DNA from 2 places in the Terrabacter sp. 2YAF2 genome. Region 2 is predicted to be linked to the other one. Evidence: predicted binding sites of a transcription regulator. Region 2 holds the regulator's gene; the other holds the start of a gene.
The links. The regulator HspR, encoded in region 2, represses chaperone genes until heat shock. The targets are predictions, from matches to a motif close to AAGTTGAGTCNNNNNGACTCAACTT.
Positions count from the first base shown of each region.

Region 1: AB4030_RS10965 (ATP-dependent Clp protease ATP-binding subunit) is a predicted target of HspR. The motif match lies at 2,813-2,837, and genes of this name have one in related genera.

Region 1 is NZ_JBFRFG010000007.1:149,081-157,723, forward strand. Features, by position in the region: gene AB4030_RS10965 (ATP-dependent Clp protease ATP-binding subunit) at 95-2,713, opposite strand; gene AB4030_RS10970 (DUF559 domain-containing protein) at 3,112-4,050, opposite strand; gene AB4030_RS10975 (hypothetical protein) at 4,454-4,756, opposite strand; gene AB4030_RS10980 (nucleoside deaminase) at 5,027-5,512, opposite strand; gene AB4030_RS10985 (SAM-dependent methyltransferase) at 5,509-6,261, opposite strand; gene AB4030_RS10990 (lactate 2-monooxygenase) at 6,365-7,660, opposite strand; gene AB4030_RS10995 (maleylpyruvate isomerase N-terminal domain-containing protein) at 7,744-8,520, opposite strand.
Region 2 is NZ_JBFRFG010000001.1:236,746-245,388, forward strand. Features, by position in the region: gene AB4030_RS01115 (ATP-binding protein) at 1-2,416, opposite strand, end outside; gene AB4030_RS01120 (heat shock protein transcriptional repressor HspR) at 2,534-2,986, opposite strand; gene AB4030_RS01125 (DnaJ C-terminal domain-containing protein) at 3,029-4,045, opposite strand; gene AB4030_RS01130 (nucleotide exchange factor GrpE) at 4,135-4,848, opposite strand; gene dnaK (molecular chaperone DnaK) at 4,845-6,752, opposite strand; gene AB4030_RS01140 (glycerate kinase) at 6,898-8,025, opposite strand; gene AB4030_RS01145 (sugar phosphate isomerase/epimerase family protein) at 8,036-8,643, opposite strand, start outside.

The DNA of each region.
Region 1 (8,643 bases), on a different contig from region 2:
TACGCCCGCCCTCGAGGGGAGGGACGTCGAAGGGGCCGGGGACGTCGTGTCCCCGGCCCCTTCGGTCGGTCGAGCGGTCAGCGCTTCGTCCGGGTCAGCGCTCCGTGCCGGACAGCCCGGCGTCGGGGTAGACCTGGTCGTCGGGCACCGGCGGCCCGGCCACGATGTTGACCCCGAGCGCCTCGTCGAGGGCCGCGCCCTCGGGAAGCTCCGGCAGGTCGTCGGCCGGACGGTGCGCGGCGTCCGGGTGGGCCATGTCGGAGAAGGTGAACTTCTCCTCCTTGCCCTCGCCCTCGGTGTCGATCTTGATGTACTGACCCGACGTGAACTCGGCGAAGAGGATCTTCTCCGACAGGGCGTCCTCGATCTCGCGCTGGATGGTGCGGCGCAGCGGGCGCGCACCGAGCACGGGGTCGTAGCCCTTCTTGGCGAGCAGGTCCTTGGCCGCGGGCGTGAGCTCGATGCCCATGTCCTTGTCCTTGAGCCGCTTGTCGAGCTTGGCGATCTCGAGGTCGACGATCTGCGTGATCTCCGCGCGGTTGAGGTGCGGGAACACGATGGTGTCGTCGACGCGGTTGAGGAACTCGGGCCGGAAGTGCTGCTTGAGCTCGTCGGTGACCTTGGCCTTCATCCGCTCGTAGTCCGACAGGGTGTCAGGCCCGGCGGAGAAGCCGAGGGAGGTCTTGGAGATGTCCCTCGTGCCGAGGTTGGTCGTCATGATGATGACGGTGTTCTTGAAGTCGACCATCCGACCCTGGGAGTCGGTGAGGCGGCCGTCCTCGAGCACCTGCAGCAGCGAGTTGAAGATCTCCGGGTGGGCCTTCTCGACCTCGTCGAAGAGCACGACGGAGAACGGCTTGCGGCGCACCTTCTCGGTGAGCTGTCCGCCCTCCTCGTAGCCGACGTAGCCGGGAGGCGAGCCGAAGAGCCGGCTCACCGTGTGCTTCTCGGAGTACTCGGACATGTCGAGCTGGATCAGCGCGTCCTCGCTGCCGAAGAGGAACTCGGCGAGGGTCTTGGCGAGCTCGGTCTTACCGACACCGGTGGGGCCGGCGAAGATGAACGAGCCACCGGGACGACGGGGGTCCTTCAGGCCGGCGCGCGTGCGACGGATCGCCTGCGAGAGGGCCTTGACGGCGTCGTTCATTCCGACGATCCGCTTGTGCAGCTCGTCCTCCATGTGGAGCAGGCGGCTGCTCTCCTCCTCGGTCAGCTTGAACACCGGGATGCCGGTGCTGGCCGCGAGGACCTCGGCGATGAGCTCCTCGTCGACCTCGGCCACGATGTCCATGTCGCCCGACTTCCACTGGGCCTCACGGGCGGCCTTCTCCTGGCGCAGGCGCTTCTCGTCGTCGCGGACGCGGGCCGCGCGCTCGAAGTCCTGGCCGTCGATGGCGGACTCCTTCTCGCGCACGAGCGCGGCGATCTTCTCGTCGAACTCGCGAAGGTCCGGCGGGGCCGTCATCCGGCGGATGCGCAGTCGCGCGCCGGCCTCGTCGATGAGGTCGATCGCCTTGTCGGGCAGAAAGCGGTCGTTGACGTAGCGGTCGGCCATGTTGGCCGCCGCGACGAGCGCCGAGTCGGTGATCGTCACGCGGTGGTGGGCCTCGTAGCGGTCACGCAGCCCCTTGAGGATCTCGATCGTGTGCGGGAGCGTCGGCTCCATCACCTGGATCGGCTGGAAGCGCCTCTCGAGGGCGGAGTCCTTCTCGATGTGCTTGCGGTACTCGTCGAGCGTCGTCGCGCCGATCGTCTGCAGCTCACCACGGGCGAGCATCGGCTTGAGGATCGAGGCGGCGTCGATGGCGCCCTCGGCGGCACCCGCACCGACGAGCGTGTGGATCTCGTCGATGAAGATGATGATGTCGCCGCGGGTGCGGATCTCCTTGAGGACCTTCTTCAGCCGCTCCTCGAAGTCGCCGCGGTAGCGGCTGCCGGCCACGAGCGAGCCCAGGTCGAGGGTGTAGAGCTGCTTGTCCTTGAGCGTCTCGGGCACCTCGCCCTTGACGATGTCCTGGGCGAGGCCCTCGACGACGGCGGTCTTGCCGACGCCGGGCTCGCCGATGAGGACGGGGTTGTTCTTCGTGCGGCGGGACAGCACCTGCATGACCCGCTCGATCTCTTTCTCACGTCCGATGACCGGGTCGAGCTTGCCCTCGCGGGCAGCCTGCGTGAGGTTGCGACCGAACTGGTCGAGCACGAGGGAGCCCGCGGGCGTGCCCTCGGTCTGGCCGGGGCCGACGCCGGCGCCGGCCTTCTCGCCGCTCTGGCCACCCTGGTAGCCCGAGAGCAGCTGGATGACCTGCTGGCGGACCTTGTTGAGCTCCGCGCCGAGCTTGACGAGAACCTGGGCGGCGACGCCCTCACCCTCGCGGATCAGGCCGAGCAGGATGTGCTCGGTGCCGATGTAGCTGTGGCCGAGCTGGAGTGCCTCGCGCAACGAGTACTCGAGAACCTTCTTCGCGCGCGGCGTGAAGGGAATGTGGCCGGTCGGGGCCTGCTGCCCCTGGCCGATGATCTCCTGGACCTGGGCCCGGACCGCTTCGAGCGAGATGTCGAGCGATTCGAGGGCCTTCGCGGCGACGCCTTCGCCTTCGTGGATCAGACCCAGGAGGATGTGCTCGGTCCCGATGTAGTTGTGGTTGAGCAGGCGTGCTTCCTCCTGCGCGAGGACAACCACCCTTCGGGCCCTGTCGGTGAACCGTTCGAACATGTTCTTCTCCTGACTGATCGAGAGACATCTCGATGCTATCCGTGCCCGCTGTGGACGAGCACACCCCGACCAACGCGAGGCATGCGTGTCCTGTTCCCCATCCTGAGCGTGATCGGCTCAGGTTCCGCCTCTGTTCGCCGTGAGCGGACAGACAGCTCGTCGCCCGTCGTTCTTTTGCGTATGCCGTGACGTACCCGCCGCGCATCCGCCGCCACCGCGCGGCCCTCTCCTGCCGGCTTCTCCGCCGTGGCGGAGTTGTGGTGGTGGTGGGGCGGGTTTCGGTGGTGGTTTCTCCGCCGGGGCGGAGTTGTGGTGGTGGTGGGGCCGGTTTCGGTGGTGGTTTCTCCGCCGGGGCGGAGTTGCTGCGGTCGCGTGCCCCGTTCCCGGGCCCGGGAACGCTAGGCCGGAAGCGCGACGTCGCCCGGCCGGCTCGGGAAGTGACGCCGCCACTCGTCCGTGAGCGGCGGCACCGTCATGCCCTGTCGTGTCATGGCGCGCACGATGCGGGTGAGCGTTCGCGCCGGAGTGCGATGGATGTCCTTCGAGACCATGACCAGGCGCCTCAGCTCGCAGTCGTCGAGCTGCTCGTCCCGGTCGATGTCGTGGTGCCACTGCTCCTCGGACTCCGCATGCTGGCGGCCGTCGTACTCGATGATGAGCCGCCACTCGAGGTACGAGAGGTCATAGCGGCGCAGGAGCCTCCCGATGTCGTCGTGGACTCGGTGATCCACCTCCGGCTCGGGCAGCCCGGCGAGGACGATGAGCAGACGAAGCTTGGTCTCCATCGGCGAGTCGACGCCGGCACGCACCAGCCTTGCCGCTCGCCGGGCGAGTCTCGAGTACGGGCCGCGGTGCTTCTCGGCGAGGGCGACCAGCTCGTCGGGCGTGAAACGCTTCTTCCGCACCAGGGAGTCTCCGAGCGCCACGAGATCGACGAGCCCGAGGACGTGGCTCAGGTCCAAGAAGGTCTGGGCCGGTCCGGTGACGGGAAGGCCCATCCACCGAACGACGTGCTGCCGGGCCTTGGGTCGATGGGCGGCGATGCCGAAGCACTGGGCGCGCATCCTCGGATACGTCACGTGGACGTCTGCATGGTCCGGAACCGTGCCGCCCCACAGCTGCGCTGCCGTGTGGTGGGAGAGGTAGCTGCCCGGCTCGGCCAGCAGCAGGGCGGCCTCCGCGAGGAGCCGGTGCGTCACGGGGGTCTCGGCGCTGACGTAGACGCCGCGATACAGCGCGCGATGCGCTCGACGGAAGCGCCAGACGCTCAGCTCATCCTCTCCGCTCGTGGTGCGCAGGAAGGGACGGCCGTTGCCGGGGCTGGCCGCTGGTGTCATGCCGTCACTCTGCGCCACGAGGCATGTCCTCCGCGCCCTCCATCCACAGCCGCCGAAACCGTCGGCGCCGTTTCCCCGCCCGGGCGGAGTTGTGGCGGTCGCCAGCGCGCTCCCGGCCGGGTCTTCTCCGCCCAGGCGGAGTTGTGGTGGTCGAGCCGAGGGACCCGCGAGCGGGAGGGAAACGCGAAGCCCGCCGGCTGGCATACGCCCTTGGTCCGTCGCGGGGCCCCGGTCGCGGGCCGCTACGGCGTGGCGCAGCCGCAACCTCCTCGTCGGGGTGGGGTAGTCGCTCTCACCCTCGCGCGGTGCCACGACCTCTCGGTGGGCCCTCCGCGGCAGACCCCTTCCTCGGCGCGCTCACGCTCCGCGAGCGCTCCCGGGACGCCTGGGCCGAAGGGCCCCGCTAGGAGGTGGAGCTCCAGCCGACGGAGAGGTCCGGGCGGCCCAGCGAGCCGGGCGTCGGGGGTTCCGGCTCGGCAGGCTGGGTGTGGCTCAGCGTGTCGATCTCGGCCACGGACACGCCCTCGATGGAGCGGGCATCGTGGACGAAGGACTCGACGGCGTCGTCGTCGACCTCGGCCACGGCCACCCCGGGCAGGTCCGGGGCGGGCGCCTGGACCCTCACGGGCCCGAGGTCGCGCAGGGCGCGGACGACATGCTCTGGGTCGGACTCTCCGGACAGCGTCACAAGCACACGGGTCGCCATCCCGTCATTGTCCGACCAGCGCTCGAGGCACCACAACGCCCCGCCCCGCACACACTCCGCCCGGGCGGAGTTGTGGTGGTCGGGGTGGGTCGGATCGCTTCTTCAGGTCCGCCCGGGCGGAGTTGTGGTGGTCGGGTTGGGTCGGATCGCTTCTCCAGGTCCGCCCGGGCGGAGTTGTGGTGGTCGGGTTGGGTCGGATCGCTTCTCCAGGTCCGCCCGGGCGGAGTTGTGGTGGTCGCGACCGGGCGACCGGGTGACCGGGCGGGCCGGTCAGCGGTTAGCTGCGGCGAAGCGACGGTGCAGGTCGCGGACCTCGTCCTCGAATTGGGGAGCGGGACCGTCGACGATCGCACCCGGCACGACCTCGCGGATCGAGAGCGGCGCGACCGATGGGGCCGGCGCACCCCACGCGGACCGCCACGCGCCCAGCTGGGCCGAGCTCACGGCATACACGATGCGACCCAGCCCCACCCAGCCGTGCGCGGCCGAGCACATCGGGCAGTGCTCGCCCGAGGTATAGACGGTCGCGACGGCGCGCTCGGGGGCTGTGAGGTGGGCGCCGGCCCAGCGGGCGATGGCGAGCTCCGGGTGCTGCGTCGCGTCGAGCGCGACGACGTGGTTGTGGTCCTCGAAGAGCACCTCGCCGTTCCCGGCGACGAGCACTGACCCGAAGGGCTCGTCGCCGCGCTCGAGCGCCAGGCGCGCGAGCTCGACGGCCCGGCGGAGGTGGCCGAGGTCGGTGGCATCGATGGTCACCCGACTCTCCCCGTGACGAGGGCGAAGGTGACGAAGGCGCCGCCGTCGGCCTCGAGCATGCCCTGCACCGCCGACGTGGGCTGTCCCTTGAGCTCCATGACGGCGCGCTCCCAGAGCAGCCAGTTGGCGCACGCGTCCGCCTGGTTGCGGGCGGTGACGGTCAGGAATGCCCGGCTGAACTCCCACTGGCTGCGCAGCCACTCGGCGGTGTGCCACGCGGCCGACTCGGCTCCGACGACGCGGTCGATGTGCTCGGGGATCTCGCCGAGCTCGCGCACCTCCGTGGTGAGGGCGGGCGTCGCGACGCCGAGCTGGCCGCCGGGCTTGAGGAACGTGGCGAGGTACGGCGGGTAGTGGTCGCCGGTGCCGAAGTACTCCCACGCGTCGATGCTGACGATGGCGTCGAACGAGCCACGGCCGAAGGGGAGCGCGTGCGCGTCGACCCGCATCGGCAGGACCCGGTCCTCCACGCCCTCCTTGCGGAAGACCCCCGCGGCGGCGGTCGGGTCCACCCACAGGTCGGCGGCGATGACGTGGACGCCGTACTCCTTGGCGAGGAAGACGGACGTCGCGCCGAGACCCGAGCCGAGGTCGAGCACGCGCATGCCGGGGCGCAGGTCGAGGTCGGCGGCGAGGTCCTCGAGCAGCCACAGCGGGTGCGGGCCCATGTCGAGGTCGACGAGCCACTTGGCGTCGTACTTCGAGGACTTGGGGAAGGCGTCGCGGCTCAGGTGGTCGAGGGCAGGCATGCCCCGATCCTCCGGGACGAGCCCGGACGGCGTCGACCCGTTCCATGGGTCGAGTCGCCGGGAGAGCCGTGCGTCGTGCCGTGCGTCGCTCTGCTCGACCGGGTCAGTCGGCGCGCACGAGCCGGTCCGGGGTGAGGTCGGCGAGCGAGGTGCACCCGGAGAGCGCCAGCTGGAGGTCGAGCTCGGCGCGGAGGTTGCGCAGGACCTCGGACACGCCCACGGCCCCGGCGAGGGCGAGGCCATAGACGTGCGGCCGACCGATGCCGACGGCCGTTGCCCCCAGTGCCAGCGCGATGAAGACGTCTGCCCCGCAACGGATCCCGCTGTCGAAGATGACAGGCGCGCTCGACCCCGTCCCGCGCACCGCCTCGACGACGCCGGGTAGGGCGTCGAGCGCCGCGATCGACCGGTCGACCTGGCGACCGCCGTGGTTCGAGACGTAGACCCCGTCGACTCCGGCATCGACGGCGCGACGCGCGTCCTCGGGGTGCAGGATCCCCTTGAGCACGATGGGCAGGCTCGTCAGCGAGCGCAGCCGCGGCAGGTCGTCCCAGGTCAGGGACGGTCGGCTGAAGACGTCGAGGAACGTCTCCACTGCGGCGCGCGGCTCGGGCGCGGTGAGGTTGCGGCGCGTGCCTCCCGGGTGGTTGCGCGACATCGACAGCAGGGTGGCGACGGCGGCCGGGGTCGGACGCGGGCGGGGCGTCGGCGTGGCGCCCCCCGCGCTCGCGACGCGCTCGGCCACGAGCCGCCGGAAGACGGGGTCGGACGTGTACTGGGCGATGCCCTCGCCGCGGGCGAACGGCAGGTGCCCGAGGTCGAGGTCGCGTGGACGCCAGCCGAGGTATGCCGTGTCGAGCGTGACGACGAGGGCCTCGCTGCCGCACGCCTCGGCCCGCGAGACGAGGCTCTCGACGAGGTGGTCGTTGCTGCTCCAGTAGAGCTGGTACCAGTGCCCCGAGCCACCCAGGGTGCGGGCGACCTCCTCCATCGACACCGAGGCCTGGGTGCTGAGGATCGGAGTGACAGCCTGCTCGCGGGCGCCCCGCGCCACGGCGAGGTCGGCCTCGTCGTCCGCCATCGACAGCACGCCGACCGGCGCGGCGAGGAGCGGACTCTCGTGTCGGCGGCCGAAGAGCTCGACGGACGTGTCGCGCTCGGTCGTGTCGACGAGCATCCGTGGCACGACCCGCCACCGGGAGAACGCCGCCACGTTGGCTTCGGCGCTCGCCTCCGAGCCGGCCGAGCCTGCGACGTAGGCGAATCCGCGCTTGGACATGACCTTGCGGGCTGCCGACTCGAGCTGCGTGCCGTCCGTGGGTACGGCCGGCCGGCGGCCGAAGGCGCCCGCCCGGTAGATGGCGGACTGCACGGTCCGGCCGATGCTCTCGGGCGGCATACGAGCTCCTCTGGTCGCGCGAACCCCGCCCGCGGCGGTGCGGTCGGGTGCTGCGCACATCCTGCTACGGAGGGCGTCCGGGATCACCAGGTGACGGAGATCGTGTCGCGCCACCAGCGCTCGAGCTCGTCGGCCGGCTCGGCGGCGCTGCGGCTCCACAGGCGCAGGTAGAGGTCGACCGGGTCGCCGGTGAGGGCGTGGTCGGCGCCGGCCGCCTCGGGGGAGGCGGGTCCGACCCGCCGGGTGGAGGTCGGCCGACCCGGCGCGAGGTCGACGAGCCATGCGACGTCCGCCTCGTCGGGGCGCACGAGCAGCCGGGTGGGGGAGTCGGGCGACGCGCCCTTCCTCCGCCGGGTGACGAAGCCGACGAGCAGCTCGTCGATGCCGTCGAGCGCGACGGCCGGCTTGATCCACGTCTCGTCGGCGCGCGCCGGCCGCCCGAGCCTGGCCCCGAGCGCGTCGACGGCGTGGATCGTCGTCTCGTGGCACTGCCGCCGAGCCCAGAACAGCCGCGGTGCGGGTGCGCCCTCGAGGAAGACGAGCGCGTCCAGGTGGTCCGGCGCGTCGACGATGGCCTGCAGGAGCGCGGTCGCGCCGTCGTCGAACCAGCCGAGGACGTCGGCCGACTCGCGCCCGAGCGGTTCGGGCGGGTCGATCGGCTCTCCGCGCAGGTGGCTCGCGGCCCAGCGGTGGACCATGCCCTGGTGGGCGACGAGGTCGAGCATCGTCCAGTCGGGGCACGTGGGGACCGGAGCGTCGAGCCCGGCAGCCATCGCGTTGGCGCGCAGCACCGTCGACGCTGCCCCGAGGGCCTCGCCGAGCGCGTCGAGCGTCAGGCCCAGTGGTCCGGGGGTCGCCATGGCAGCGAGTCTGCCCCATCCGTCGGCCGCTGGCGCGAGCCGGGGACGCGTGCACGGGGCGTGGCGAGCAGGTGGCGGGCTGGCAACGGCTCGGGTCGGCGGTAGATTTGCCCGGCGAGACGG
Region 2 (8,643 bases):
GCTGCCCGGACTGCAGCAGCCCCATGCGTCGCTGGTGCTGGGCGTGCTCGTCGGGTGACTCCGACTCCGGGATCCACCACGGGTAGGGAGGCACGAGGGGCCCGTCGGCCAGGGACCAGCCGAAGGTGCGTGTGAAGACGTCGTTGACCTGGACCACGCGTCCCGCGCGGTCGACGACCACGAAGGGCTCCTGGATGGCCGCGAGGATGGCACGGAGCCACGCAGCGTCGCGCGAGCGCGAGCGGGACCTGACCAGGTTGGCCGCCAGACGCGCCCGCAGCTCCACCGGATCGAACGGCTTGACGACGTAGTCGTCGGCTCCCTCGAGCAGGCCGGTCGTGCTGGCCTCGACACCGGCCCGCGCGGACAGCAGCACGACCGGGAGGTCGCGCAGGGACGGGTCCGAGCGGATCTCGCGGACGAGCCCCAGCCCGTCCAGACGCGGCATCATCACATCGGCGAGCACGATGGAGGGGCGCCGCGCGCGGAGGTGCTCGAGCGCCTCGACCCCGTCGCGCACCGACACGATGTCGTAGTCGACGACGCAGTGGCGCGTGATGTAGTCGCGCATGTCGTGGTTGTCCTCGACGACGAGCAGCGTCGGCCGGGGCTCTGCGACCGTCGCCACCGGGGACGTCGGGGACGTCGGGGACGTCGGGGACGTCGGGGACGCCGGGGACGTCGGCGCGCCGGTCTCGGTGGTCAGTCCCTCCATCTGGGCCGCGACGTCGTCGCGGACCACCCAACTGCTCGCCTCGTCGATGAAGGACTCGGCCGACCGTGGCCGGATCGAGGGGCGCAAGGCCGCTCCGGAAGCCGCCTTGCCCCAGGGGAAGGACACCGTGAACGTGCTGCCCTCCCCCTGGGTCGACTGCACGGAGACGGCGCCCCCCATCAGGTCGACGAGCTGGCGCACGAGTGAGAGCCCGATGCCGGCACCCTCGCGCGACCGACGTTCCTCGCCGCGGTCGAGCTGTCGGAACCGGTCGAAGACCAGGTCTAGGTCCTGCTCGGCGATGCCGATACCGCTGTCGGTGACCGCCACCGAGTAGCCGCCGTCGCCCCCGGTCAGCCGGAGCGAGATGCCGCCCTGCGCCGTGAACTTCAGGGCGTTCGCGAGCAGGTTGAGCACGATGCGCTCGAACATGTCGACGTCGACGTAGGCGTCGTGGTCGAGCTCGTCGCAGACGACCTCGAACTCCAGACCCGAGTGCTCGATGGCCGGTCGGAAGTTCGCGGCGATCCCGGCCACCAGCTCCTCGATGTCGGCCTCGACCCAGTGCGGCTCGACCGCCCCGGCCTCGGCCCTCGTGAGGTCGAGGATGCGGTCCACGAGACCGGCGAGACGGTCCGTGTTGCGGCGGATCAGCTCGAAGCGCCGGCGCTGCTCGGGGTCCAGCGCGCTGTCGGCGAGGGCGTCCTGCACCGGGCCGGCAATGAGCGTGAGCGGCGTACGCAGCTCATGGCTGACGTTCGCGAAGAAGTCCGACTTGGCGATGTCGAGCTCGGTCAGGACCTCCGTCCGGCGGCGCTCCTCCTCGAGGTGCCGGATGCCACTCAAGGCCATGGCCACGTGGGAGGCGCACACCTCGGCGTAGCCCTGGAGCGTCGGGTCCCACGGCTGGCGGGGGTTCTCGGTCAGCAGCAGGTGCGCGGTGGGTTCGACGGCGCCCGGCTCCACGACGGGCACGATGTGGACCGTGCGACCCTCGTCGTCGACGGCGGCAGGCGCCGGGTGGCCCGGCGCGGCCCACCGGAGGTCGCTCTCGAGGTGGTCGTGGTTGTCGGAGCGCAGCACGTCGAGGCAGCGGCGACGCACGTCCTCCGCATCCTCGGCGTCGGCCAAGGTGGCGAGAAGTCGGGCGGACACGTCGGCCCGGCGCTCGGCCAGCACCTTGGCCGACGTCTCGGTGGCGACATTGAGGATGCCGGTGACCGCGCCGGTGCCGTCGTGGACGGCGCCGTAGGACCACGTGAAGTAGGCCTCCTCGAGGTAGCCGTTGCGGTCGACGACGAGCAGCTCGTCCTCGACCCACGTCGCCGGCCCACCATTCGCGACGCCCGCGAGCATGGGTCCGATGACGTCCCAGACCTCGGGCCAGACCTCGCGTACGGGACAGCCCCACGCCTGAGGGTGCTTGCTCGAGCCGAGCAGGGCGCGGTAGCCGTCGTTGTAGAGCATGAGCAGGTCCGGCCCCCAGCAGATGAGCATGGGGAAGCGCGAGGACAGGCAGACGTCGAGGAGGAACGTCAGGTCGGATGACCAGCTCTCGACCGGGCCGAACGGCGTCGACGACCAGTCGGTCCGGTGGAACAGGTCGAGCATCTCACCCTGACGGGCGGTGGGCCGGCCGACGTCTTGGGCGGCCGTCGTGGGGGCGCCGGAAAGGTCGCCCTCCGGGTGCTGCGGGGTCACACGACCTCCGGGAGTGGGATCAAGAAACTGCCTCCGGCGGCTTTCCGTCGTCGCGCGCCCCGTCTGCTCGAGGCGTGCACAGTCTGACACACGGGCCAGGTCCTGAGCGGCGTGAATCTAGGGCTCGGGGCGCCACACGACGAGGGCCTGCGACGACGGGGCGCGTGGTGGTCGCTGACCCGGGCGCACGGTGACCACCTCGCCGCGTGGACCGACCGCGAAGACGCGTGCACCCGACGACAGCGCGGCCTGCGCGGCCGACAGCTCGGACGCGAGCTCATCGACGCGGGACTGGAGGGCCGCGACGTGGTTCTCGAGGGCCATGATGCGCTGGATCCCGGCGAGCGACACTCCCTCCTGGGACAGCCGCTGCACCTCACGGAGCAGCTGGACGTCGCGCGTGCTGTAGCGCCGCCCGCCACCACGGGTGCGCGACGGGGAGACGAGGCCGAGCCGGTCGTACTGCCGCAGCGTCTGCGCGTGCATGCCGGCCAGCTCGGCCGCCACCGAGATGACGAAGACGGGTGCGTCGTCGTCGTGCCCACCGGGGCGGGCGCTTCTGCGGGCCATCGTCGCCACCTTCTCTCTCGTCAGCCCCTCGTCAGCCGCTCGTCAGGCCCGGGCCCGCTCGAACAGTTCGGCCCTCGGGTCGTGGCCGACCTCGGCCTCGGCCATCTTCTCGACGGCGTCGCGGGCTTCGTCGGTCAGGCGCTGGGGCACCACGACCTGCACCTTGGCGAGGAGGTCACCGACGTGGTCGCCACGCTTGACGCCACGTCCCTTGAGCCGCAGGACCCTGCCGCTCGGCGTGCCCGGCGCGACCTTGACCTTGACCGTGCTGCCGTCGAGCGTGGGGACGCCAACGGTCGCCCCGAGGGCGGCCTCCGCGAACGTGACCGGGAGGTCCAGGGTGAGGTTGTCCCCCTCCCGGCCGAAGACGGGGTGCTTGTCGACCGCCACGGTGAGGATGAGGTCGCCGGGCGCAGCACCGGGATCGCCCTGACGGCCCTTGCCGCGCAGACGGATCCGCTGACCGTCCTTGACCCCGGGAGGGATGCGGGCGTTGATGCGCCCGAGGTCGGGCGAGCTGAGCGCGACCGTGGAGCCCTCGACCGCGTCGCGGAAGCCGATGCGCGTGCTCGCCTGGACGTCGGCCCCGGGTCGGGGGCCTGCGGGCGCGCCGTAGCCGCCGTAGCCCGCACCGGGAGCGCCGCCCCCGAACATCTGGCCGAGGATGTCCTCGAGGTTGGGCTGCGCACCGCCACCGGTGTTGAACCGGACCCGTTCTCCGCCGGGCCCTCCCGGACCGCCGGGACCGCCGAACGCGGAGAAGATGTCCTCGAAACCTGCGCCAGGACCGCCCGGACCGCCTGCCGTGAAGCGCGCCCCGCCGTGCGACATGGCACGGATCGCGTCGTACTCGCGGCGCTTCTCGGGGTCGCTGAGGACGGCATACGCCTCCCCGACCTCCTTGAAGCGCTCCTCGGCCTTGGGGTCCCCGACGTTGTGGTCGGGGTGCATGGTGCGGGCGACCTTGCGGTAGGTCTTCTTGATCGTCGCGGCGTCGGCGTCCTGGGGCACGCCGAGGATCGCGTAGAAGTCCTTCTCGAACCAGTCCTGACTAGCCATGGCGCACCTCCTCCTTCACGGTGACTCTCACGCTGCTCCCATCATCGGGTATGCCGCCGGGCTGCGCAGGCAGCCCGGCGGCGGACGTCTCAGGCAGGGTCGGCCACCGACACCCGCGCGGCCCGAACGAGTCGGTCGCCGATGCGGTAGCCCGGCTGGAGCACCTGCACGACGGTCGTTCCCGTCGCACCCTCGGGGAGCTCCGCCTCGACGTGCATGAGGGCCTCGTGCACGTTGGGGTCGAACTCCTGCCCCGCCTCGCCCAGGCGCTCGACGCCGTAGCGGCCGAGCGTGGCCTCGAGCTTCTCGGCGATGGACGCGAACGGCCCGGAGGCGAGGTCACCGGCCTGGCGGGCCATGTGGATGTCGTCCAGCACCGGCAGCAGCGACTCGACGACGCTGCCGACCGCGGTGTGGCGGATGACCTCACGGTCGCGGTCGACGCGCTTCTTGTAGTTGACGTACTCGGCCTGCAGTCGCTGCAGGTCGGCGAGCAGCGTCGCTGCCATGGTGTCCTCCTCGGCGAGGGCGAGTCCCTCCGACTCACCGGAGTCGCTGGGCTCGGTGGCCTCGGATGACTCGGTGGCGTGGCCGGACTCGCCTGCGGCGTGGTCGAACTCGTCCTCACCACCCGGCTCGGACGAGGCGCCCGGGCCGCCCTCGTAGTAGGTGTGGTGGCGCTCGTCCGGGGCGTTACCGCCCCGGGGCGGGGTGCCGGCGGCGTGGTCGCCGGCACCCTCCGCGCCCGTGGCGGTCACGTCGGGCTGCTCGCCGGACGTGCCGTGGACCCCGGAGTCGGTCACTTGGCGTCCTTGGCCTCGTCGTCGTCGACGACCTCGGCGTCGACGACGTCCTCGTCAGCGTGGGACGCGCCGGCGGACTCGCTGGCGGGCGAACCGTCCTGCGCCCCAGCGGAACCCGCGGCGTTGGCGGAAGCCTGCTCGGAGGCGTACACCGCCTGGCCCATCGCCTGGGACTTCGTGTTGAGGTTCTCGACCTTGGCCTTGATGTCGTCGGCGCTGGCCTCGGACCCCTCGGCGATGGCCGCCTTGAGGTCGGCGAGCGACTCCTCGACCGGCGTCTTGACGTCGGCCGGGACCTTGTCGCCCGACTCCTTGAGGAAGGTCTCGGTCGAGAAGACGAGCTGCTCGGCCTGGTTCTTGACCTCGGCCTCTTCGCGACGCTTGTGGTCCTCCTCGGCGTGGGCCTCGGCGTCCTTGACCATGCGGTCGATCTCTTCCTTGGACAGGGCCGAGCCGCCGGTGATCGTCATCTTCTGCTCCTTGCCGGTGCCCTGGTCCTTGGCGGAGACGTTGACGATGCCGTTGGCGTCGATGTCGAAGGTGACCTCGATCTTGGGAACGCCACGCGGGGCGGGGGCGATGCCGGTCAGCTCGAAGGTGCCGAGCGACTTGTTGTGCTGGGCGATCTCGCGCTCACCCTGGAAGACCTGGATGAGGACCGACGGCTGGTTGTCGTCGGCGGTGCTGAAGATCTCCGAGCGCTTCGTCGGGATCGCGGTGTTGCGCTCGATGAGCTTGGTGAACAGGCCACCCTTGGTCTCGATGCCGAGCGAGAGCGGCGTGACGTCGATGAGCAGGACGTCCTTGCGCTCACCCTTGAGGACACCGGCCTGCAGGCTCGCGCCCATGGCGACGACCTCGTCGGGGTTGACGCCCTTGTTGGGCTCCTTGCCGCCGGTCATCTCCTTGACGAGGCTGCTGACGGCCGGCATGCGGGTGGAGCCGCCGACGAGCACGACGTGGTCGATGTCGGCGACCTTGATGCCGGCATCCTCGATGACCTTGTGGAACGGCGCCTTGGTGCGGTCGAGGAGCGACTTGGTCATCTGCTCGAACTGCGCGCGGCTGAGGTTCTCGTCGAGGTGGATCGGGCCTTCGGGCGTCATCGAGATGTACTGCGCCGAGATGTTGGTGCTCGTCGCGGTGGAGAGCTCCTTCTTGGCGCGCTCGGCCTCGTCACGCAGGCGCTGCATCGCGATCTTGTCCTTGGACAGGTCCTGGCCCGTCTTGTTCTTCACCTGGGTGATGAGGTGCTGGACGATGACGTCGTCCCAGTCGTCGCCGCCGAGGTGGTTGTCGCCGTTGGTGGCACGCACCTGGATCGTGGCGAAGCCGTCCTCGGCATCCTTGCCGACCTCCAGGAGGGACACGTCGAACGTGCCGCCACCGAGGTCGAAGACGAGGATGAGCTCGTCCTCCTTGCCCTTGTCGAGGCCGTAGGCCAGCGCGGCCGCGGTGGGCTCGTTGACGATGCGCAGGACGTTGAGGCCCGCGATCTCACCGGCCTCCTTCGTGGCCTGGCGCTCGGCGTCGTCGAAGTAGGCGGGCACGGTGATGACGGCGTCGGTGACGGTCTCACCGAGGTAGGACTCGGCGTCGCGCTTGAGCTTCTGCAGGATGCGCGCGCTGATCTCCTGGGCGTTGTAGGTCTTGCCGTCGATCTCGGCCGACTTCCAGCCCGTGCCCATGTGGCGCTTGACCGAGCGGATGGTCCGGTCGACGTTGGTGACGGCCTGGCGCTTGGCGACCTCACCGACGAGCACCTCCCCGTTCTTGGAGAAGGCGACGACGGAGGGCGTCGTGCGCCCGCCCTCGGCGTTCGCAATGATGCTCGGCTCGCCGCCCTCGAGGACGGAGACGGCCGAGTTGGTGGTTCCGAGGTCAATTCCGACCGCACGTGCCATGGGTGACTCCTTGGGAGATCTAGGTGGAGATCGTCTGTTGCTGGTGGTCTGGTGAAACCAGGTCCTCGCTCAATTTGCTCCGGTCCTGGCGTGATTGTCAAAACAGGACTCGCAAATCTTGCGCTCACCAGACTCAACTTCGGACCTATGGCGTTTGTTCCACCTCGACAAACATTTCCCGGACCGACTCTGCGGCCTGCTCGGCGACGAGCTCAAGCCACCGGACGGCGTCGCGTCGGGCAGCCTCCAGTCCGCCGGCTGACCGGACTAGCGACCAGCCGTCCACCCCAGGAGGCAGGGGGGCGGCCAGGTCGCCGGCCACGACCAACCCCAGCGCCTTGGTTGCCGCCACGTTCTCGAGGACGTGACCGGTCACCTTGCCGGTCAGGGACTGCTCGTCCCAGCGGCCCTCGCCGGTCACCACGACGTCTGCCCCGGCCAGGGCGTCAGGCAGGCGGAGAAGGTTCGCGACAGCGACCGCGCCAGGACGCAGCCGCGCGCCCCACACGGTGGCGAACCCGTATGCCGTGCCGCCGGCGGCGCCGGCCCCCGGCGCCTCCGCGTCGCCGCCGAGGAGGCGGTGCCAGCGGGCGAGCGCGCGGTCGAGGGCCACCACCTGCGTCGGAGACGCTCCCTTCTGGGGCCCGAAGACGTATGCCGCCCCCGGCGGTCCGAGCAGCGGCGCCGTGACGTCGCAGAGGATCGTCACACCCCGCACCGGCGCCGGCCGCATCCCGGACAGGTCCACGGTGGCAGCCGACGACAGGCCCAGACCCCCGGAGGGGACCTCACGGCCGGCGGCGTCGAGGACCTTGGCCCCGAGCCGCCGCAGGGCGCCGCTGCCGCCGTCGGTCGATGCCGAACCCCCGACGGCGAGGGTCACCTCGGCGGCCCCTGCCTCGAGCGCCGCGGCGAGCACCCGCCCGAGCGCATCGGTGCTGGCACCGCCAGGGTCGCCGATCCCCAGTAGGGGCAGGCCGCAGCACTCGGCCAACTCGACAACGGCCCGGTCACCGACCATCGCCCAGCGCGCCAGGTGCACGCCGCCTCCGCGAAGGGGCACCGGTTCGGTGTGAAGGGTGGCCCACTCCGAGGCAAGGACCGCATCGAGCGTGCCCTCGCCGCCATCGGCCATGGGGACCTCTACGACGACGTCCGCCGGCCGCGCCCGGCGCCAGCCGCGACCGATGGCGGCCGCGACCTCCGGCGCAGTGGCGCTGCCCTTGAAGGAGTCGGGGGCGATGACGACCCGCAAGGGGCGGTCCCGCGTCACGGGCACGCGGTCAGAGCCACGGGGCGACGAGCTCGTCATACCGGGCCTGCATCTGCGTGACGACATCGACCGGGTTGCGCGACCAGATGTCGGCGTTGAAGATCTCCACCTCGACGTCGCCGGTGTAGCCGGCTGTTGTCACGGCCCGCGTCCACCGCTCGAAGTCGATGTGGCCGTCGCCCATCATGCCGCGGGCGAGGAGCGCTCCCTCTGGGATGGGCAGGTTGAAGTCGCACACCTGGTACGAGCTGATCCGGCCCTCGCGTCCGGCGCGCGCGACCATCTCCTCGGCCGCGGGGTCCCAGAAGACGTGGAACGTGTCGACAACGACGCCGACCGATGCCGGGTCGTGGTCGGTGGCGAGGTCGAGGGCCTGCTCGAGCGTCGAGATCACTGCCCGGTCGGCGACGAACATCGGGTGCAGCGGTTCGAGCGCGAGGCGCACGCCCTGCACGGCGGCATACGGCGCGAGGTCGCCGATCCGGTCGGCCACCCGCTGACGGGCGGCAAGGAGGTCCCGGTCGCCGTCGGGCAGCCCACCGGCGACGATGACGAGCTCTGGAGCCCCCAGCGCCGCCGCCTCGTCGATCGCGCGCCGGTTGTCGGCCACGGCGGCGG